2 regions of the Hydrogenophaga sp. ANAO-22 genome follow, and region 1 is predicted to be linked to the other one. Evidence: riboswitches for the same ligand, from Rfam matches in the RefSeq annotation. Region 1 holds a riboswitch; the other holds the start of a gene.
The links. Region 1 has a riboswitch for glycine ahead of ABSY19_RS13955 (penicillin-binding protein 1A). Riboswitches for the same ligand answer to the same signal wherever they lie in the genome.

Region 1 (11,218 bases):
CGTCTGAGTCTCACCCCTTATTCGAATCGAAGGACTTTCACCATGACCAAGATTGTTGTCGTCACCTCCGGCAAGGGCGGCGTGGGCAAGACCACCACCAGCGCCAGCTTCGCCTCGGGCCTGGCCCTGCGCGGCCACAAGACCGCCGTCATCGATTTCGACGTGGGCCTGCGCAACCTGGACCTGATCATGGGCTGCGAACGCCGCGTGGTGTACGACCTGATCAATGTCATCCAGGGCGAGGCCAACCTGAACCAGGCCCTCATCAAGGACAAGCAGTGCGACAACCTGTTCGTGCTGGCCGCCAGCCAGACACGCGACAAGGACGCCCTGAGCCAGGAAGGCGTGCACAAGGTGCTGACCGACCTGTCGGCCATGGGCTTCGAGTACATCATTTGCGACTCGCCCGCCGGCATCGAGACCGGTGCGCTCATGGCCATGCACTACGCCGATGAGGCGCTGGTGGTGACCAACCCCGAGGTCTCCAGCGTGCGCGACTCCGACCGCATCCTGGGCATGCTGGGCAGCAAGACGCAGCGCGCCATCGAGGGCAAGGAACCGATCAAGGAACACCTGCTGATCACGCGCTATAACCCGGGCCGCGTGGCCGATGGCCAGATGCTCTCGCTCAGCGACATCCAGGACATCCTGCGCATCAAGCTGATCGGCGTGATTCCGGAAAGCGAAAGCGTGCTGACCGCCTCCAACCAGGGCATGCCGGCCATCCACCTCAAGGGCACGGACGTGGCCGAGGCCTACAGCGACGTGATCGACCGTTTCCTCGGTGCCGACAAACCGCTGCGCTTCATCGAGGCCGAAAAAGTGGGCTTCTTCAAGCGCCTGTTCGGAGGGAAGTAAGGCATGTCGATCCTGTCTTTCCTGCTGGGTGAAAAGAAGAAAACCGCCAGCGTCGCCAAGGAGCGCCTGCAGATCATCCTGGCGCACGAGCGCAGCGGGCGCAGCGCTTCCGAGCCCGACTACCTGCCCGCGCTGCAGCGTGAGCTGGTCGCGGTGATCGGCAAGTACATCAAGATCAACCCGGACGACATCAAGGTCCAGCTCGACCGCCAGGACAACCTGGACGTGCTCGAGGTCAAGATCGAGTTGCCCGACCGCAAGTGATCGGTGGCGGGCTGGGCCCGCCTCTGCAGTTCGTGCCTTCGATGCCTCATCTCGGGCCGTTTTTCACCTGCTCTATGCCGCCGGTGTGTGGAACATCCACCGGTTCCTAGACTCCAAGTCTTGGGGGTGGCGCCGGCTTGTCGGCGTGATGCGGTGGAAGAGCCGCACCCATCCCGGGTTTCGCGGCGCTGCTATGTTCTTGCTGGAAGGGTGCAAGGACGCGGTTTCCAGCTTGTCTGGCTTCTCCTCTGGGCCTGTTTGTGGGGCAAATCGGGGCCGAGCAACGCCGCTTTTTCATTCCCCCGGGGCCGGGATGCCGCTGCGGCATTCGAACGGGCCCTGGATGAAGGTGTGGGGCTCGACGGTGCAGGGTCCTTCCAGGGATTCCGGGTAGACGTAGTCGTTGCCCCATGGCACCAGGTCCGCCGGCATGCGGCGCTCCTGCTCGGGCCGCTGGGCGACGGCGACCTTCATGTAATCCGTCCAGACGGGCAATGCCAGGCTTCCCCCGGTCGCGTTGCCCAGGCTGCGCGACTGGTCGTACCCGATCCACACCACCGAAGCGACGCCCGATGAATAACCGGCGAACCAGGCATCGCGCGCGTCGTTGGACGTGCCGGTCTTGCCGGCCGTGTCTTCGCGCCCGAGTGCGCTCGCGCGCCGCCCCGTGCCGTGCCGCACCACGTCGCGCAGCATGCTGTCCATCACGTAGGCATTGCGTGGGGAGATCACCTGGCCGCGGGGCGACACCAGCGGCGCTTCGTAGAGCACCGCACCGCCGCGCTCGCTGACCTTGAGCACCAGGCGGGACTCGACCCGCTCTCCTTCGTTGGCGAACACCGCGTAGGCCTCGGTGAGCTGCAGCGGGGTCACCGCACCCGCGCCCAGCGCCAGCGGCAGGATCGGGGGATTGAGCTCGGCCGCGAAACCGAAACGGGTGGCGAACTGCTGCACATATTCCGTGCCGGCGGCGTCCATGAGGTTGACCGCCACCACGTTCTTCGAGCGCGCCAGGGCCCGCCGGGCCGTGATGAAGCCTTCGTACTGGTTGCCGTAGTTGCGCGGCCGCCAGGCCTTGCGGCCGCGCGCCGAGGGCGTGACCAGCCGCTGCGTGTCGTCGACCAGGGTGCCGGGGAAATAACCTTTTTCCAGCGCGGCGGAAAACACGAAGGGCTTGAAGGTCGATCCCGGCTGGCGCACCGCCTGCACCGCGTGGTCGAACTGGTTGAACGCAAAGTCGAAGCCCCCGGCCAGTGCCAGGATCTCACCCGACCTCGCATCGATGGACACCAGCGCGCCCTGCATCTGCGGCAGCTGTGTCAGCCGCCAGCGCCCGGCCGTGTCGGCCACGACACGAACGACGGCGCCCGGTTCGATGCGCCTGCGCGCCGGTGCGTCCGGTTTGAGCAGCGCGCTGCTGCCCGGGCTCAGCGTGTGGCGTGCAATGCGAATCACGGTGCCGTCGCGCAGGGCGGCCGTGATGCCGGCGGAGGTCGAGGCTTCCAGCACGGTGGCCACGCGCAAGGCGCCACTGTCCCGGTAGGGCGCGAGGGCCCGGCGGATGCCGGCCGGGTCGGCGGCCTGCACGGCTTGCTTCAGATGGCCTTCCGGCCCGGCGGGGCCGCGCTGGTGCTGTGCGTTCAACAGGCCGGTGCGCAAGGCATGGGTGGCGGCGCGCTGCTCGGCCACGCGGATGGTGGTGGTCACATCCAGGCCCCGCGAGTAGGCCTCGTCCCCATAACGCTCCACCAGCATCCTGCGAACCTGTTCGACCGCGTAGGCCGATGCCGGATCGGTCGACGGGTGGTTCAGCGCCAAGGTCAGGGGCTCGGCGCGGGCCTGCTCGTAGGCCGGCTCATCGAGATGCCCCAGCTCGCGCATGCGCTTGAGAATGTGCTGCTGGCGCACGGTGGCGCGCTCGCGGTTGGCGACCGGGTTGTAGGCGGAGGGCGCCTTGGGCAGGCCGGCCAGCATGGCCGCCTCGGCGACGCTGAGCTGGTCGAGCGTCTTGTCGAAGTAGACCGATGCGGCCGCCGCGAAACCGTAGGCCCGTTCGCCCAGGTAGATCTGGTTCATGTACAGCTCCAGGATCTTGTCCTTGCTGTAGACCGATTCGAGCTTGTAGGCCAGCATGATCTCCATGACCTTGCGCCGGTAGGTCTTCTCCCGGCTCAGGAAGAAGACCCGCGCGACCTGCATGGAGATGGTGCTGCCACCTTGCGCATGCCCACCGGCCACGAGGTTGCCGAGCGCCGCGCGAACGAGGCCCGCGTAATCCACCGCCCCGTGTTCGTGGAACCGCGCGTCCTCGATGGCCAGCAAGGCTTGCTGCATGCGCAACGGGATGCGCTCGATCGGCACGAACTCGCGCCGCTCTTCGCCGTACTCGGCGAGCAGGCTGCCGTCCCTGGCGTGGATGCGCATGGGCAGCATCGGTTCGTAGTGGGCCAGGTGACCGACCTCGGGCACCTGCTGCCACAGGCGGTGCAAGGCATGGGCGGCGCCGAGGGCAACGCCGATGCACAGGCCAAGGGCCAGCGCGGCGAAGAACCGGACCGTGAAAGGGGTTCGAAAGGGGAACATGGGCAAGGCTCAGGTGAAAGCGCCTCTCCCCCTGTCCTTTTACCTGAGAGTTTCGACTGCGTCGGCAGTCTGCCCCTTCGGTGTGCCGGTGCGCGCGTGGTGCGGCCCGGCCTCTCTCCAGTCGGCGAAATGTGTCTGCGGTCCGGTGGCCTGAGCGATCATGGGAGTTTGCGCCTTCGGCGGAGGCGCGACACGCCTCGCTCTCCCGCAGAGCGTCGCAGTCTATCAGAGGGTCAAAACCCGGGCGTCACACCGGTGCGCGGGCACCCGTGCCACCAGGCCAGGGCGTGAGCACCTCGTGTCCCTCGGGCGTGACGGCCACCATGTGTTCCCACTGGGCGGACAGGGAGCGGTCCCTGGTCACGACGGTCCACCCATCGGCCAAGGTCCGGGTCTCGCGCTGGCCTGCGTTGAGCATGGGTTCGATGGTGAAGACCATCCCCGGCTCCAGCCTGAGCCCCTCGCCGCGCCGGCCATGGTGAAGCACGTTCGGTTCTTCGTGGTAGATCCGGCCAATGCCGTGCCCGCAGTACTCGCGCACCACGCTGAAGTGCTCTCGATGGGCGACGGACTGGATGGCATGGCCAATGTCCCCCAGCGTCGCGCCGGGCCTGACCTGCCGGATGCCGGCCAGCAGGGCTTCGTAGGTGGTCTCCACCAGACGCCGGGCCAGCACGTTGGGTGTGCCGACGAAGTACATGCGGCTGGTGTCGCCGAACCAGCCATCCTGGTTGACGGCCACGTCGATGTTGATGATGTCGCCCTTCTTCAGCAGCTTGTCGGGCGAGGGGATGCCGTGGCAGACCACCTGGTTGACGGAGGTGAGGATGGTCTTGGGATACCCGTGGTACCCCAGGTTGGCCGGGATGGCGCCCTGGACATTCACGATGTGGTCGTGGCAGATCCGGTCCAGCGTCTCCGTGCTGACCCCGGGGACGACGTGGGGCTCGATCATGCCGAGCACCTCCGCGGCCAGCCTGCCGGCGCGCCGCGCCATCTCAATGTCCTCGGCCGACTTGATGGTGATGCCGCGAGCCACTAGCGCTGGCCCGCTGGGGCTGTGCGGGCCTTGCCCGCTGGGGTCGCGGCCGCCACGGTGATGTCCAGGCCCCCCGCGAGTTCCGCCCGCACCAACAGCTGGCAGATCTCCCGGTGGTCCAGCGCCGGGTGAAGCTCGGTCAGCATGCCGACCCGCATCCAGTGTTCGGCCTGCGCATTGATGGACCTGCTCAGCGCATTCCCCGCCACGCGCAGGTTCTCGTGCATCAGGTCCGAAATCTTGACGATCCCCATTCATCACCTCTATATGAAACGTATATGAATTATATACGCCTCGAGGTGGACGGCGGCTAATTGGGGTTGGCCGGCGGGGTGGGTGGCGCGGCGGTCGGTGGGGGTCCACCGGATCCAGCAGGCCCTTGGGCGGGTTGCGCTTCATTTCACCGGCCAGCGTCAGCTGCTCGGGACTCATGCATTCATCGGCGAGCCGCTTGCCCAGTTGCTGGCTCATGAGCATGGACTTGTTGCCCAGCTGCAGCCACATGGCGCCCCGCTTCGGGTCTTCGAGACGGATGGCACCGGTGCGGCTTTCCACCGGGTGCATGTAGTACCGCGCGTTGCGCATGTTCTTCACCTGCACGATGAAGAACCCTTGCCGCTTGGCGGGCACGATCTCCACAGCCGAGCCGAGTTCGCAGGGGATGTTGCCGAGGTACACGCGCTGCGCGACCGCGAGATCGGCTTCGGTGAGGTTCACGCTGGAATCCTCTTCGATCGGCGTCACTTCTTCCACGGCCTTGGCCGCGGAGCGCGCCAGCGGCGCGCGTTTGGTCGTGGTGGTGGGTTTGGCCGCCGGCTTGGCGGCGGGCTTCGCGGGGGTCTGCTGCGCCATCACCGGGATGGGCGCGAACGCCACGGCGCTCAGGGAGAAGACAAGGGCAAGGATTTTCATGGGCCCTAGTCTGCCCGCATGGCCGCTGAAATGCTGTTCGCAGATGTTTCGACCGCATCCACCGTGGGCTGCCCATGGCGCGGCTAGGGAAAGAACAACAGGACGGCGAACACGGCAAACAGCGCGAGGTGCATGTAACCCTGCAGCGCCGAGGTGCGCTGGCCGTTGAAGGTGAGCATGCTCAGCACGGCGGTGGCCACAAACAGCGCCGTGTCCATGTGGGAGATGCCCATGACGACCTGCTTGTCGTACAACAAGCCAATGGCCAGCACCGCGGGAACCGTGAGCCCCACGGTGGAGACAAAGGCACCCAGACACAGGTTCACGGCCCGCTGCATCTCATTGCCCAGCGCCGCGCGCACGGCGGTCAAGGACTCGGGGGTGAACACGATCAGGGCGATGAGCACGCCACTCACGGCCACGGGCGCGCCCGCGGCCGCAATGCCGTAGTCGAGCACGACGGCCAGGTGGTGGCCCAGCAGAACGATCGGAACAATCATGGCCAGCAGCAGCAGCGAATGCACCCAGACATCCTTCCTGCTTTGCTGGACAGAACCCTCCGCCTTTTCGGTCTCGGTCGGCGCCCTGGAGGTCCGCTCCATGCGGCGCACCACCATCGCCCCGGGAGGGGGCTGAACGAAGAGGCGCTTGTGGCTGCCGATCTGCTTCCACAGGAAGGCCGCGTACAGCAGCGCGGTGAGGACACCGATGCCCATCGCCTGCTCAGGCCCGAATTCACCCGCCGTGCTGGTGAACTTCGGCAGCACCAGGGCCACCGTGGTCAACAGGGCAATCATCGACAGGTAAGCCGTCGCCCCCTGCGCATTGAATTCCTGTTCGCCATGCCGGGCAGCGCCCACCGTCAGGCAGATCCCCATCACGAGGTTCAGGATGATCATCAACACGGCAAAAATGGAATCGCGCCCGATCGTGGGGGCTTCCCCCGGTCCCAACAGCACCGAGGCAATCAGGATGACCTCGATGGACACGATGGACAGCGTCAGGATGAGCGTGCCGTACGGCTCGCCCAGTTTGTGCGCCAGGTAGTCCGCCTCATGCACGACACCAAACGATGCCGCCACGATGGTGGCCAGCAGCACGGCGAAGCTCAGGCCGGCGACACCGGGTGTGAGTGGCGCGGCCAGCCAGGAGGCACCGTAAAAAGAGAACAACCCCACCACGACCCATGCACCGAGCAGAAGCGCCCAGGTGGCCGGAGAGATGAGCCGCGCGCGCGCGGCGGGCGGGTGGAGGGGGGAGGCGTTGACCATGGCGACCACTTTCACAAGCAGTGCGGGGGCCGTCCCTCGCGGTTGAATCCATGCCGATGGGGTCGTCCCCATTCGGCCTCACACTTGGCGCGTGAGCCCCACAATTATAGGTTTCGAGCTTGTGACCCCGTGAACCGCCTCAGCCGCGCCTCTCCTCTCAGGGCATTGGCGCGGGCCTGAACAGGACCTGTGAAGCGGCCCTGTTCGGGCGCCATGCGGCTGGAGAAGAAACGGTGCTCGTGACCGCTCAGAGATGGGCCGATGCCATGTGGGCCATGGCCAAGGCCGTGTCCGGCGCGGAGCCATCCTCCAGATGCCAGCAAGCGGAAAGACCCGCCCAGGCCAGGATCCATTGAAGCAGCCGCCTGCGCTCGAGACCCGCCGAGGCGGCAACCACCTCCAGCCTGCGAAGAAACCGCTCCGGCGAGGTGGCGGTCTCAGCGTCGGGATTGCAGAAGAGGTTGGCGTAGTCAAACCCGCGTTCGCCCCACAGGCCCTTGGGGTCGATCGCGAGCCAACCGCGCGGACCGAAGTCCAGGACGTTGCCGTGGTGGATGTCCCCGTGAAGCACACCGACATCCCGCGCCGAGGCCAACAAGTCCCGTGCGGTCGCTGCGGCCGTGGCGAAGATGCCGCCTCTTGCTGCCGCGCAGGCCTCCAGCCCTTGAAACCAGGTGGGCAAGTCGGTGAGTGCCGGTGGCGGCTCTGGCCGCGGCGCGTGCAGTCGGGCGACCACGGCACACAGGATGTTGCTGGCTTCATCGTCGCGCCCATGGCGAGCCATCTCGGCGAGCGCCATGCCGCCTGGCGCTCGCTCCAACAGCAGCGCCGGGCCCTCGTGGGCCAGCACCCTGGCCGCACCGTCGCCCTGCCACCAGGCCATCAATGCCGCGCCGGCCCGCTCCTCCTGTTGGGTGGACAGCTTCAACATGGCGGGCGTCCCGTGGAACCGCACGGGCAGGAGCTGCCCGCTGTTCGTGACGACAGGTGCACCATCGGGCACCAGGCCCCAGCGATGGACGTACTCGGCCCTCATCCCGACACCTTAGCGCATGCCCCCTGTCACCTGCATTGCTCGTCAAACGTGCTCGTCATGGTGGACACCACTTCGGGGCGGATGCCGAGCCAGGTCTCGACCTTCATGTTCGTGGCCTTGGCTTCGCATTGGAGCCGCGCCTGTTCGGGCGGTTTTGCCGGCATCAGCTTGATCAAACCCGACAGGGCATCGCAATACTGTTTGAAGTTCTTCACGCGCAATGCGTTGTCTCTCTGGGTGCGGAGCTTGTCGTACTCGGCACATTGCGGATCGGGTGCCGCGGTGGACACCGCGGCGAGCAAGGACAGGGTCAGGCCAAGAAGGAGTTTGCGCATGGGAACGGGTCCCGGGCGGGACGTGGTTGGATCGGAAGGGGCGAGGGTCAACAGACGATCGCGAGTATTCATCGCGACCCTCCCTGGCGTGAAGTGACCCCGGTCACATGGCGGCGGGTGAGAACGGCAGATCAGCGCGCCAGCGCGTCCAGCAGCTGTTGCGCTTGCACAGGTTTGTGTAGGAAGGGCACACCGCTGGTTCGGATGTCGGTGATGCGTTGCGGCGCGGTCTCGCCGGTCACCAGCAAGGTGCGCAGGTGGGGTGAGGTGTTGCGCAGCACCAGGAGGTAGTCCAGGCCGTTGCGTTCTCCCGGGAGCCGGAAGTCGGAAACGACGGCGTCGATCGGGTGTCGCTGCAGCAGGTGCTGCGCCTGCGCCAGATCGCCGGCGGGATACACCGTGCAACCGCGCGCGCAGAGCACCAATGCCATGGCCTCGCGGCTGGCCGGCTCGTCGTCAATGACGAGCACATGGCGCGGCAGGCTGTTCGCGGCGTGAACCGGGGGAACAAGGCCAGCGTCTGCCGGGCTTGCCGGGTGGAGCCTGCGCCCGTCGGCCTGTTTCACCCACACCCGAAAGCGGGTGCCTCGCGACGGCATCGATGAGAGCGCCATGGGATGTTCCAGCAGGCTCGAGAGCCGTTTGACGATGGACAGGCCGATGCCCAGACCGGATGCGCGGTCGCGTTGTGGATTGGCCAGCTGGTAGAACTCGTCGAACACCCGTTGTTGATGTTCTGTCGCGATGCCGATGCCGGTGTCGACCACCTCGAAGCGGACCCAGCCGGCCCGTCCCGCGGGGACCCCCGCCCTTGCCGCGACGAGCACACCACCGGTGCGCGTGTATTTGATGGCGTTGTCGATCAGATTGCCGAGCAGGCGCGTGAGCAGCTGCACGTCGCTCACGACGACCAGATCACCCGGCGCCCGGAACCGAAGCTGCAGGTCGCGCTCCTGGGCGCTGCCGGAGAACATGTGGTGCAGCGACAGGAACAGCTCGTGCACGCGCACGGGCTCCAGCGTGGGTTGCACGGCGCCCGCATCCAGCCGGGAGATGTCGAGCATGGTGTCCAGCGACTGGTTCAGCATGCGCACCGAGTGGCTCAACCGCGTGACCGTCTGTGCGCTGTCCGGATCGAGCCGGGACCGTTCCAGCACCGAGGTGAACAGCGAGATGGCATGAAGCGGTTGGCGCAGATCGTGGCTGGCGGACGCGAGAAAGCGGCTCTTTTCCCGGTTGGCGTTTTCGACCAGTTCCACCTGCTGGGCCAGGCGGCGGGCGAGGTCTTCCTTTTCAAAGCGCACCGTCAGCGACTGCTCGAGCAGGTCCGCCTGCTGGAACGTCCACTTGAGCGTCATCACCAGAAAGAGCGTCATGCAGAAGGCCAGCACCGAACCGACCAGGCCACCGTGCCAGAGGCAGGCGGAGATCATGCCGGCGGCCGCCGGGATGCTGAACGCGGCGATGGTCTGGCGGTGGGTGGAGACGATCGCGGAGCCGAGCGATATCGCACCCATGATGAACACGGAGATGAGAATCAGAGGGTCCACGTTCCGGTGCGCGTGGAGCAGCCAGGGTGCGGCCCCCCACATGGCGCCCAGCAGAAAGATGTCCCGGACACGGCCTTGCAGGATGCGGGGCAACTCGTGGTCCTGCAGGGGGCCGTGGGCTTCCAGCTTTCTGCGCTGCACGTAGCTCGTGAAGACGACGATGTAGAACAGGCCGAGCCAGACCAGGGGAAGCAGGGACGTCCCATTCAGGTAGAACAGGATCGCCAGCGGCGTGGCGAAAGGGATGGGCGAGAGGATGCGCACCGGCCCGGTCTTTTGCAGCAGGAGCGCGAGCTGGATGCGCTGCACGGCCAGTGGCGACCGGGCTTGCACGCCCATCGACTGGTGGATGTTCGTCAGCAGCTTCTCGATCACACCAGGCTCAGGAAAACAGCCCGATCAGCTCGGCGCGGGAGCGAACGTTGAAGACGAGAAAAATCGTCGAAACGCAATTCTTCACCGAGCCCAGCACCAGCCCGGTTTCGGCGGCGATCGCCTGGTTGTCGAGGCCGCTGAGCAGCAGCTCCAGGACCTGGATCTGGCGGTCGGTCAACCGGACCCCAGGCCTCAGGTTCTGGCTGCGGGCCGCCGCGCCGTGCTTCCCCGGGCGATGGTTTGCCGTGGAGGCGCTCTCAATCGCCGCGAGCATGCCCTTCAATCCATCGGTATCGCCCGTCTTGCAGAAGTAGCCCCAGGCACCGTGCGCCAAGGCTTCTTCGCGGACGCGGGGATCGTGCGTGCCCGACACGACCACGATCGGCAACTGCGGATAGAGCTGCCGCAGGAGTTTGAGGCCGGTCAGGCCGCGGGTGTCGCCCAGGTTCAGATCGAGCAACAGCAGAAAGACCTCCTCGGCGCGCTGCTTTAGAAACAGCAGGGCCTGTTCCAGGCTGTGCGCATCGGCCACATGGAACCGGTCCGCGAAGTGCTGAACAATCACCTGGCGCAAGCCCATCCGCACCAGTTCGTGGTCGTCCACGGCCAGTATCGTTTTGCATCGCTGGTTTTCTGACATCGCCAGATGTTAGCCGCGGCAGCATCGTGGCCGCGGTGGGCGCAAGGATTCGCCGCTTATGCCTCGGGACGGCCCGTTTCCTCCTCGTCGCGCTCATACCGCCTGGCGAGTGGGAACGGTGGCAGCCAGGATTCGCGGCGCACGGTCCAGAGTTCGTAGGTGGGCACGAACTGGTCGGGCGCGTCGAGGGTGCCCAGGTTGACTTCGATTTCGTCGCCACTGCGCCCATACACCGACGAGCCACAGCGAGGACAGAAGAACCTGCCGGCGTAGTCGCTCGTTTCGCCTTCGACGGTCACGGCGTTCTGCGGAAAGATCGCGGAGGCGTGGAAGAGCGCGCCGTGGTGTTTCCGAC
Region 2 (11,218 bases), 2.2 Mb from region 1:
CAGCGCTCGCACGAAATCAACGACGACGACTTCGCCCCCCTGCACGCCCACGGCTTCTCCGACGAGGACATCTGGGACATCGCTGCCATCACCGCCTTCTTCGGCCTGTCCAACCGGCTGGCGAGCTTCAGCAACATGTTGCCCAACCCGGAGTTCTACCTGATGGGCCGCGTGCCCAAGGCCAAGCCGCCGAAGGACTGAACGGCACAGCCGCCAAATCAGACAAGGCTTACAGCACTTTTTGTCGGCGCGCGATTCAATCGATACCGCCACACGACAACACAAGGAGTGCTTCCATGCCGATCAAACCATCCGTCAAGCGAGCCTTCCTGCTCACCGCCGTCCTCGCCCTGGGCACAGGCGCGGCCTGCGCAGAAGACATCAAGGGACGCATCACGGCCGTCGACACCACCGCGAAGACCTTCACCGTCAACAGCGAAGTGATCTATGTGACCGACAAGACCGACTACGAAAACGACTACAAGCGCTTCGAGGATCTGCGCCAGGGCCACTATGTGGAAGTGGACATCGACCGCAGAGACGGCCGCCTGTACGCCGACGATGTCGAGTACAAGAAGGACGCTCGCGAGAACAAGCAGTAAGCCGCCGCGCCGGCTTCAGCCCCCGACGCGCAGCAGCTTGCCGCTGCCGCCATCGGTGAGCAGGTAAAGCCGGCCGTCGGGGCCCTGGCGCACATCGCGGATGCGCTCGTTGCGGTTGGCCAGCAGGCGCTCGCGCCCGACCACCCGCGTGCCATCAAGCTGCAGGCGCCACAGCGCCGTGCCGGCCAGCGCGCCCACGAACAGGCTGCGGTTCCAGTTCGTGGGAATGGTGCCGGTGAAGAAGGCCATGCCGCTGGGCGCGATGGACGACTTCTGTCCGCCGGTCCAGGCGCTGCCGTCGATGGTCTCCCAGTACGCCACCGGTTGCTCCATGCCGGCCTTGGCCGTGCCCTCGCCCACCTGCTGCGTCGTGCCGTACTCCTGCCCATAGCTGATGATGGGCCAACCGTAGTTGCGCCCCGCCTGCGTGAGGTTGACCTCGTCGCCACCCTGCGGGCCGTGTTCGCTGGTCCACAGCTCACCGGTGTCCGGGTGCAGCGCCGCGCCCTGCGGGTTGCGGTGGCCGTAGCTCCAGATACCGGCCTGCGCGCCCGCCAGCACGGGGTTGCCCGGCGCCGCCGCGCCCGAGGTGGTGATGCGCACCACCTTGCCGTTGCCGCGGCTCAGGTCCTGCGCGTACCCACGCTGGTCGTTGCTCTGCCGGTCGCCCAGCGTCACGAACAGGTGGCCCTCGCGGTCGAACACGAGGCGCGAACCGAAGTGTCCACTGCTCGCCACCTTGGGCAACTGCCGGTAGATCACCTGCAGATTCACCAGCGCCATCGCGCCCGTGTCGAGCTCGGCCCGCGCCACGGCGGTGCCATTGTTGTTCGCGTTGCCGCTGTCGGTTTCCGAGAAGCTGAAATAGATGCGCCGGTTGCTGCCGAAGGCCGGGTCCAGCACCACGTCGAGCAGGCCGCCCTGCCCGCCGGTGTCCAGCGCGGGCAGGCCGCTGATGAGGTTGAACGACTGCGCGTTCGCCGCGTACAGGCGCAGGCTGCCCGTGCGCCCCGTGATCAGCATGCGGCCATCGGGCAGGAAGGCCAGGCTCCAGGGACTGGGCAGGTTGGTCGCGAGTTCGGTGACCGCGACCGGCCCGGTCGTGGGCACGAAGCTGGGGTTGCCGGGCGCGGGCGAGCCATCGTCATCGTCACTACCACCACCGCCGCCGCACGACAACAGCAGACCCATCGATAGGGCCCCGCCGATGAGCGCAGAGAGGTGGCGCATGTCGGACATGCTAGGCACGCGCGCGCCGCCTGTGTGCAAGCATTTGTGTGTGCGCCAGCGCACACAGCGATCAGCTCAAATGCGCGCGCAGCCAGTCGGGAATCGGGGCCGACTTCTTCAGCGGGAAGTTCACCCACACGGTGGTCGCACCGCCGGCCGCGTACACGGTGTCGGGGTCGTCGCTGCGCGAGAGCGTGCACCAGCTCTCGAAGCTGCTGCGACCCACATCGCTCACGTACATGGTGGCGATCACATCGCCCGGGTATTCGAGCTGCCGGTAGAAGTTGCAGAAGGCGTTGGCGATCACCGGCCCTTCGCCGCCCGGATCGGGCGGGCAGCCGATGGAGTGCATCCAGTCGATGCGGATGATCTCCAGATAGCGGAAATAGATCGTGTTGTTCACGTGGTTCATGCCGTCCATGTCGCCCCAGCGGATGGGGATGGTCATGCTGAACACGCGCTTCTTCTGTTCGGGGATGTCGAGTTTCATGGGGTTGGGGTGGTCGTCAGCGGTGCGCCTTGATCGACGCGAGGATGCCAAGCACGAACAGCACGCAGGCCGTCCATTGCAGGGCAGCAGGCCACTGGGCGCTCCAGGCGAAGGTGTAGATCAGGCCGAACACGGTCTCGCTCACGATGAGCTGGCCCGCCAGGCTCGGGCTCAGGCGGCGGCTGGCCATGTTCCAGAGCACCGAGGCGATCCAGGCCGAGCCGATGCCGGTGACCGCGCAGACGATCAGGAACATGCCGAAGCCCGGGCGCTGCACCAGGGTGTCCACCTCGGTCCCGGCCACGGCCCAGATGCCCAGCGCGCCCAGGCCCGCCGCCACGCCCAGCCAGTTGGCCCACACGGTGGAGTTCACCTCCGGATGGCGGCTCAGCCAGCGCGCGTTCAGCAGGCCGAACGCGGTCCACGAGGCCATGGCCAGCACGGCATAGAAGATGCCGAGCCAGAGGTTCGCACCGCCGCCCGCCTCGCCACCGCCATGCGCCGTCACCCGCATCATCAGCGCCAGGCCCGCCAGGGTCAGCAGCAGCCCCGGCACCAGCGCGCGCCAGCGCAGGCCCTGCGGCTTGCCCAGCAACATGATCCAGATCGGGATGGTGCCGATGATCAGCACCGGCAGCGCCGCGCCCGCCGCCTGGATGGCCAGCACCAGCAGCAGGTAGTAGCCCGTGTAACCCAGCAGGCTCAACCACAGCGCGGCGCCCGCCTGGCGCCAGGTCGGCAGGTGCGCCTCGCCGCGCAGCCCGGCCCACGCCAGCAGCAGCACCGACAACAGGCCGCAGGCCAGGAAACGGCCCACCGTGAGATCGATCGAGCTGAAGCCCGGCGTGAGCAGGGGCGCAAGAAAGGCCGTGCCCCAGAAAGCCCCCGCGCCCAGCCCCGCCAGAATGCCGGTCACCATGCCCGGCGGCCAGCCCGAAGGCCGGCCCAACACCGCTGCCGTCATCTAGGCCCCGAAACCGTCGTCGGCGGCAATGACCGCACCGTTCACGAAATGGCTCTCGCTCGAACACAGCATGACCAGCAGCGCGTCCAGGTCGGCGGGTGAGCCGACGCGCTTGCGCGGCAGCATGTTGATGAGCTTCTGGCCCTGCTCGGTCTGCCAGTGGTGGTGGTTGAGCTCGGTGTCGATGTAGCCCGGGCAGATCGCGTTCACGTTGATGCCGAAGCGGCCCCACTCGATCGCCATCGCCTTGGTCATCTGCACCACGGCGGCCTTGCTCATGCAGTACACGCCGATCTGCGGCAGCACCTTGAGCCCGGCCATGGACGCGATGTTGACGATGCGCCCGCCCACGTAGGTGCCCGGCGCGGCGCCGTTGGCGCGCGCCAGCATGCGCCGGCCCACTTCCTGCGCCACGAAGAACGCGCCCTTGGTGTTGGTGTCGAAGACGAAGTCGTAGTCTTCCTCCGTCACGTCCTGCAGGCGCTGCGTGGTGCTCACGCCCGAGTTGTTGACCAGGATGTCGATCGCGCCGACCTCGGTCTCGGCGTGCGCCACCGCCGCCTTGATCGACGCCGTGTCGGTCACATCCATCGCCACCACGTGCGCGTCGCCACCGGCGGCCTCGATGTGCGCGCGCAGCGCCATCAGGCGGTCGGTGCGGCGGCTGGCCAGCACCACGGCCGCGCCCGCCCGCGCCAGCGTCTTGGCGAACTGTTCACCAAGCCCGCCGGACGCCCCGGTGATCAGGGCCACGCGGCCCGACAAGTCCAGGCTGTATGCCATGAGAGAACCTCCTCTAAAGTGGTTGGATTCTGCGGCCATCCGAGCACCGCCCAGGCCGACGAGGCCCCATCCGACAGGATTGTGCGCCCTGGGCCACTAAAATCGGTCCCGACCACGACACCGGCATGACTCCATGCATTGCCGTCATGAAAATCCCCGGGCGCCCGCCCGACAGAGTGAGACCCTCGACATGACCCCCGAAGAAATCCTCAGCACCTACGGCCCGCGCGAAGCCATGGAGTACGACGTGGTCGTGGTCGGTGGCGGCCCAGGCGGCCTGGCCACGGCGATCCGGCTCAAGCAGATCGCCGCCGAAAAAGGCGGCGAGATCAACGTCTGCGTGCTCGAAAAAGGCTCGGAGCCCGGCGCGCACATCCTCAGCGGCGCGGTGATGGACCCCAAGGCCCTCAACGAGCTGCTGCCCAACTGGAAGGCCGATGGCGCGCCGCTCAACCAGCCTGTCACCGACGACAAGCTGCTCTGGCTGACCGAAAAAGGCGCCATCGACACGCCCAAGTTCCTGATCCCCAACAACTTCCACAACGAAGGCAACTACGTCGTCGGCCTGGGCAACGTGGTCAAGTGGATGGCCCAGCAGGCCGAAAACCTCGGCGTGGAGATCTTCCCCGGCTTCGCGGCCGCCGAGGTGCTCTACAACGACGACGGCTCCGTCAAGGGCGTGGCCACCGGCAACCTGGGCGTGGGCAAGGACGGCGAGCCGACCGACAACTTCCAGCTCGGCATGGAGCTGCACGCGAAATACACCGTCTTCGCCGAAGGCTCGCGCGGCCACCTGGGCAAGCGCCTGATCGCCCAATTCCACCTCGACGAAGGCAAGGACCCGCAGGCCTACGCCATCGGCGTGAAGGAACTGTGGGAAATCGACCCCGCCAAGCACCAGCCCGGCCTGGTGATCCACACCGCCGGCTGGCCCATGAAGGACGACACCTACGGTGGTGGCTTCATGTACCACCTGGAAGACAACAAGGTCACGCTGGGCCTGGTCACCGGCCTGAACTACAGCAACCCCTGGCTCAGCCCGTTCGAGGAAATGCAGCGCTGGAAGACGCACCCTCGCATCCGCGCCTTCCTCGAAGGCGGCAAGCGCATCAGCTACGGCGCGCGCGCCATCACCACCGGTGGCCTCATGAGCCTGCCGCAGACCGCCTTCCCCGGTGGCGCCTTGGTCGGTTGCGATGCGGGCTACCTCAACGGCGCGCGCATCAAGGGCAGCCACGCCGCCATCAAGAGCGGCATGCTCTGCGCCGAAGCCGCCTTCGAGGCCGTGCAGGCCGGCCGCCAGCACGACGAACTCAAGGCCTACCCGGTCGCCTTCGGCAAGAGCTGGCTCAAGGAAGAGCTGGACGCCTCGCGCAACTTCAAGTCCTGGTTCAAGTACGGCAACATCGTCGGCGGCCTCATGGTCGGCATCGAACACTGGCTGCTGCCCCGCCTGGGCTTCAAGGCCCCGCCGTGGTCGCTGCACCGCGAGAAGGCCGACCACCTCTACCTCAAGCCGGCCGCCGAGTGCGAGCAGATCGTCTACCCCAAGCCCGACGGCAAGCTCACCTTCGACCGCCTGGGCAGCGTCTTCGTCAGCAACACCAACCACGAAGAGCACCAGCCGGCCCACCTCACGCTGAAAGACGCCAGCGTGCCGGTGAAGATCAACCTCGCCAAGTACGCCGGCCCCGAAGCCCGCTACTGCCCCGCCGGCGTGTACGAGTTCGTGAAGAACCCCGACAACACCGACCGCCTGCAGATCAACGCGCAGAACTGCGTGCACTGCAAGACCTGCGACATCAAGGACCCGACGCAGAACATCGTCTGGGTCACGCCCGAAGGCGGCGGCGGTCCGAACTACGCCGGCATGTGAGCGAAATCACCCTTTCTTGAAAAGCCGCCTGCGGGCGGCTTTTTCATGCCTGGTATTCACCGCGCCGTCACATGGGCTGGCCACAGTGCAGGCTCCGTGAACGACGCCGAGATGCCATGCTGAACAAGACCCAGAAGGGCCGCGCCGAGTTGCGACCCGGGCAACGCCAACTCGCGCAGCGCGAGCGCGCCCTGCTGCTGCTGGCCGATGGCCGCAAACCCGATGCCGAGCTGTTCGCCCTGTTCGAGGGCCAGGGCCCCACGCTCGCGGCCGACCTGATCTCGCGCGGCTACCTTGTGGACGAAGCGCCACCGCCGCCCCGCACGCCGGCCAACACCCCGCCCACCGTCTCCGCCGACGCCTTTTCCGGGCCCCGCTCGCTCGCCAGCGCGCGCATGTTCCTGTTCGACCTGAGCGAGCGCATGTTCGCCCCGCGCGACAAGGCCATGGCCCAGCGCTACCGCGACGCCCTGCGCGAAGCGCGCGACGTGGGCGACATGCTGGCCGTCAGCCGGGCCATGATGGCCGACGTGGAGCGCCTGGCCGGCAGCGAACGCGCCGACGGCATCCGCGAGCGCCTGGCCCGCCTGCTGCCCGAATCGGCCCTGGAAACGCCCTGAAACACCGGCCCGCCGGACGCCGTGCGATACACTCGCCGGGTCAGGAGAGAAGCCGATCCGGTCCCCGGAGAAGGCTCGCCGAAGGCGCAGGCGGCACCGCACACCGGGTGCCCTGAACGCTCAGGCAAAAGGACTGGCAAACACGGGCCGCGAGGCCGGTGTACCCCCCTGGAGAGAGGCCGTTCCTCGAAGCGGCCCACCGAAGGAGCAAGCGCGGCATCGCCCGCGTGAATCTCTCAGGTAAAGCGGACAGTGGGGCAGCGCACGGATGAACCGTGTTTCGCCCCACCGGGGCCTGCCCCCTTGCCTGAAAGCCTCTGCCGTGCCCGCTGCCGCCGCCCCGCTTCTCCAGACCCCGCTGCACAAGCTCCATGTCGAACTGGGCGCCCGCATGGTGCCCTTCGCCGGCTACGACATGCCGGTGCAGTACCCCACCGGCCTCATGGCCGAACACCACCACACCCGCAAGGCCGCCGGCCTGTTCGACGTCTCGCACATGGGCCAGCTGCGCCTGGTCGGGCCCGACGCCCCCGCCGCCTTCGAGACGCTCATGCCGGTGGACGTGATCGACCTCGGCGTGGGCAAACAGCGCTACGGCCTGCTGCTCAACGACGAGGGCGGCATCATCGACGACCTGATGTTCGTCAACCGCGGGCACGACCTCTTCGTCATCGTCAACGGCGCCTGCAAGGCTGGTGACATCGCGCACATCCAGGCGCGCATCGGCTCGCGCTGCGAAGTCATCCCCCTGCCCGACCGCGCGCTGCTCGCGCTGCAGGGCCCGCTGGCGGTGGACGTGCTGCAGCGCCTCGTGCCCGGCGTCGAAAAACTGATCTTCATGACCGGCTCGCCCTTCCAGTGGCACGGTGCCGACCTCTTCATCACCCGCAGCGGCTACACCGGCGAAGACGGCTTCGAGATCTCCCTGCCCGGCGACCGCGCCGACCAGTTCGTGCGCACCCTGCTGGCCCAGCCTGAAGTGATGCCCATCGGCCTGGGCGCGCGCAACTCGCTGCGCCTCGAAGCCGGTCTGTGCCTCTACGGCAACGACATCGACACCACCACCACCCCGGTGGAAGCCGGGCTCAACTGGGCCATGCAGAAAGTGCGCCGCACCGGCGGCGCGCGCGTGGGCGGTTTCCCCGGCGCGGCGCGCGTGCTCGCGCAACTCGACGGCAGCGAACCACTGACCCGCAAGCGCGTGGGCCTGATCGCCCAGGAATGGGTGCCCGTGCGCGAGAACGTCGAACTGCAGAACACCAGTGGCGAGGTGATCGGCAAGACCTCCAGCGGCCTCATCGGCCCCAGCGCCAACAAGCCCATCGCCATCGGCTACGTCACACCCGAACACGCCGCCCTGGGCACGCCCGTGGTGGCCATGGTGCGCGGCAAACCCGTGCCCATGGAAGTCAGCGCCATGCCCTTCGTGCCCAACCGATACTTCCGCGGCTGACCTCACTTTTTTCGTTTCTTTTTTCAGGAGCTTTTCCATGACCACCAAGTACACCGAAGACCACGAATGGATCACCGTTGACGGCGGCATCGCCACCGTCGGCATCACCGTGCACGCGCAGGACGCGCTGGGCGACGTGGTGTTCGTCGACCTGCCCGAAGTCGGCAAGAGCTTCGCGCAGAAGGAAGTGGCCGGCGTGGTCGAGTCCGTGAAGGCCGCGGCCGACGTGTACATGCCCGTCAGCGGCGAAGTCACCGAAGTCAACGAAGCCCTGCGCGCCGACCCGTCGCTGGCCAACACCGACCCGCTCAAGGCCGGCTGGTTCTTCAAGGTGAAGCTCTCCGACCCGGCCCAGGTCGACGCCCTGCTGGACGAGACCGCCTACAACACCTTCGCCAACGCCTGATCCGCCTCTTCTCCCGCCGGAGCCTTCCATGCTGATGCCCTCTGTCAAACCCCTCGGTGAACTCGAAAACCCGTCCGAATTCGTGGCGCGCCACATCGGCATCGGCCAGGCCGACGAGACCCACATGCTCTCGGTCATCGGCGAGGCCTCGCGCCGCGCGCTGATCGACGGCATCGTGCCGCGCAGCATCGCGCGCAGCCAGGGCATGCAGCTGCCACCGGCCGTCACCGAGGCCGCGGCACTGGCCGAGCTCAAGGCGCTGGCGCAGAAGAACAGGGTGTTCAAGAGCTTCATCGGCCAGGGTTACCACGGCACGCTCACGCCCGGCGTGATCCTGCGCAACGTGCTGGAGAACCCCGCCTGGTACACCGCCTACACGCCCTACCAGGCCGAGATTTCGCAAGGCCGCATGGAAGCCCTGGTCAACTTCCAGACCATGGTGAGCGACCTCACCGGCATGGCCATCGCCAACGCCTCCATGCTCGACGAAGCCACCGCCGCCGCCGAGGCCATGACCCTGGCCAAACGCTCGGTGAAGAGCAAGGGCAACACCTTCATCGTCTCGGGCGACGTGCACCCGCAGATCATCGAAGTGGTGCAGACCCGCGCCAAACCCCTGGGCCTCACGGTGAAGATCGCGATGTCGGGCGAGGAATGGGCCGCCATGCTGTCGGACGGCGACTACTTCGCCGCCTTCACCCAGTACCCCGCCTCCAGCGGCTGGCTGCACGACTGGACCAAGGACGCCGCCACCGTGCACGGCAAGCAGGCCGCCTTCATCGTCGCCGCCGACCTGCTCGCCCTCACCCTGCTCAAGCCCCCGGGCGAGATGGGCGCGGACATCGTGGTCGGCACCACCCAGCGCTTCGGCATGCCCATGGGCGCAGGCGGCCCGCACGCCGGCTACATGGCCTGCCGCGACGAATTCAAGCGCTCCCTGCCCGGCCGCCTGGTCGGCGTGAGCGTGGACGTGCACGGCCAGCCCGCCTACCGCCTCGCGCTGCAGACGCGCGAGCAGCACATCCGCCGCGAAAAAGCCACCAGCAACATCTGCACCGCGCAGGTGCTGCCCGCCGTGGTCGCGAGCATGTACGCCGTGTACCACGGCCCCCAGGGCTTGAAGCGCATCGCCAACCGCGTGGCCGCCTACACCGCCATCCTCGCCAGCGGCCTGGAGCAATTGGGCTACCGCGACACGCACCACGGCGAACAAGGTGTGTTCGACACCCTCGCCCTGCACACCAAAGACCAGACCGACGCCCTCATGGCCCGCGCCGTGGCCCAAGGCGCCAACCTGCGCAAGGCCTGGGGCGACTACCTCATCGTCTCGCTCGACGAAACCACCACCCGCGACGACATCGCCCTGCTCTGGAAGGTCTTCGCCAAGGACGGCCAGGCCCTGCCCGCCTTCGACACCTTCGAGAAAGGCGTGGAGCCGCTCATCCCCACCGAGCTGCGCCGCACCAGCGACTTCCTCACGCACCCGGTGTTCAACACCCACCACAGCGAAACCGGCATGCTGCGCTACATCCGCGCGCTGTCCGACAAGGACCTCGCGCTGGACCGCAGCATGATCCCGCTGGGCTCCTGCACCATGAAGCTCAACGCCACCAGCGAGATGATCCCCATCACCTGGCCGGAGTTCGCGAACATGCACCCCTTCGCCCCGGCCGACCAGCTGCAGGGCTACCAGCTGCTCGACCAACAGCTGCGCGCCTGGCTCTGCCAGGCCACCGGCTACGCCGGCATCAGCCTGCAGCCCAATGCCGGCTCGCAGGGCGAATACGCCGGCCTGCTCGTGATCCAGGCCTACCACGCCTCGCGCGGTGAAAGCCACCGCAACATCTGCCTCATCCCCAGCAGCGCGCACGGCACCAACCCCGCCAGCGCGCAGATGGTGGGCATGCAGGTCGTCGTCACCAAGTGCGACGACAACGGCAACGTGGACATGGCCGACCTCCAGGCCAAGTGCGAACAGCACAGCGCCCACCTCGCCGCCGTGATGATCACCTACCCCAGCACCCACGGCGTGTTCGAGACCACCGTGAAGGAACTCTGCGCGCTGGTGCACCAGCACGGCGGGCGCGTCTACGTGGACGGCGCCAACATGAACGCCCTGGTGGGCGTGGCCGCGCCGGGTGAATTCGGCGGCGACGTGAGCCACCTCAACCTGCACAAGACCTTCTGCATTCCTCATGGCGGCGGCGGCCCCGGCGTGGGCCCGGTCTGCGTGGTGGAAGACCTCGTGCCCTTCCTGCCCGGCCATGCGGCGGGTGGTCTGCCGGTCAACGGCGTGGGCGCCATCAGCGCCGCGCCGCTGGGCAACGCGGCCGTGCTGCCGATCAGCTGGATGTACATCCGCATGATGGGCGCGGAGGGTTTGCAGCACGCCACCGAAGCCGCCATCCTCGCGGCCAACTACATCAGCAAGCGCCTGGCGCCGCACTACCCCACGCTGTACGCGAGTGCCAACGGCCACGTGGCGCACGAATGCATCCTGGACCTGCGGCCCTTGAAGGACACCAGCGGCGTGATGGCCGAGGACGTGGCCAAGCGCCTGATGGACTACGGCTTCCACGCGCCCACGCTGTCGTTCCCGGTCGCCAACACGCTGATGGTGGAACCCACCGAAAGCGAAACGCTGGACGAGCTGGACCGTTTCATCGACGCGATGATCGCCATCCGCGACGAGATCCGTCAGGTGGAGAACGGCGTCTGGCCGCAGGACGACAACCCGCTCAAGAACGCGCCGCACACGGCACCCAGCCTCATGAAGGCCGACTGGCCACACCCC

Region 2: linked by a shared signal. The riboswitch ahead of gcvT (glycine cleavage system aminomethyltransferase GcvT) and the one ahead of ABSY19_RS13955 (penicillin-binding protein 1A) in region 1 are both predicted to bind glycine.

The regions. Positions count from the first base shown of each region.
Region 1 covers NZ_CP159956.1:2,898,705-2,909,922, forward strand. The annotation lists gene minC (septum site-determining protein MinC) at 1-7, shown strand, start outside; gene minD (septum site-determining protein MinD) at 43-858, shown strand; gene minE (cell division topological specificity factor MinE) at 862-1,122, shown strand; gene ABSY19_RS13955 (penicillin-binding protein 1A) at 1,417-3,705, opposite strand; glycine riboswitch at 3,834-3,923, opposite strand; gene map (type I methionyl aminopeptidase) at 3,953-4,744, opposite strand; gene ABSY19_RS13965 (ParD-like family protein) at 4,744-4,998, opposite strand; gene ABSY19_RS13970 (hypothetical protein) at 5,081-5,665, shown strand; gene ABSY19_RS13975 (calcium:proton antiporter) at 5,740-6,927, opposite strand; gene ABSY19_RS13980 (aminoglycoside phosphotransferase family protein) at 7,175-7,963, opposite strand; gene ABSY19_RS13985 (hypothetical protein) at 7,990-8,298, opposite strand; gene ABSY19_RS13990 (ATP-binding protein) at 8,430-10,223, opposite strand; gene ABSY19_RS13995 (response regulator) at 10,231-10,827, opposite strand; gene ABSY19_RS14000 (GFA family protein) at 10,920-11,218, opposite strand, start outside.
Region 2 covers NZ_CP159956.1:679,609-690,826, forward strand. The annotation lists gene ABSY19_RS03065 (peroxidase-related enzyme) at 1-201, shown strand, start outside; gene ABSY19_RS03070 (DUF5666 domain-containing protein) at 297-602, shown strand; gene ABSY19_RS03075 (PQQ-dependent sugar dehydrogenase) at 618-1,832, opposite strand; gene ABSY19_RS03080 (acyl-CoA thioesterase) at 1,903-2,322, opposite strand; gene ABSY19_RS03085 (DMT family transporter) at 2,339-3,286, opposite strand; gene ABSY19_RS03090 (SDR family oxidoreductase) at 3,287-4,069, opposite strand; gene ABSY19_RS03095 (electron transfer flavoprotein-ubiquinone oxidoreductase) at 4,260-5,945, shown strand; gene ABSY19_RS03100 (hypothetical protein) at 6,062-6,565, shown strand; glycine riboswitch at 6,597-6,711, shown strand; glycine riboswitch at 6,724-6,828, shown strand; gene gcvT (glycine cleavage system aminomethyltransferase GcvT) at 6,834-8,018, shown strand; gene gcvH (glycine cleavage system protein GcvH) at 8,056-8,424, shown strand; gene gcvP (aminomethyl-transferring glycine dehydrogenase) at 8,453-11,218, shown strand, end outside.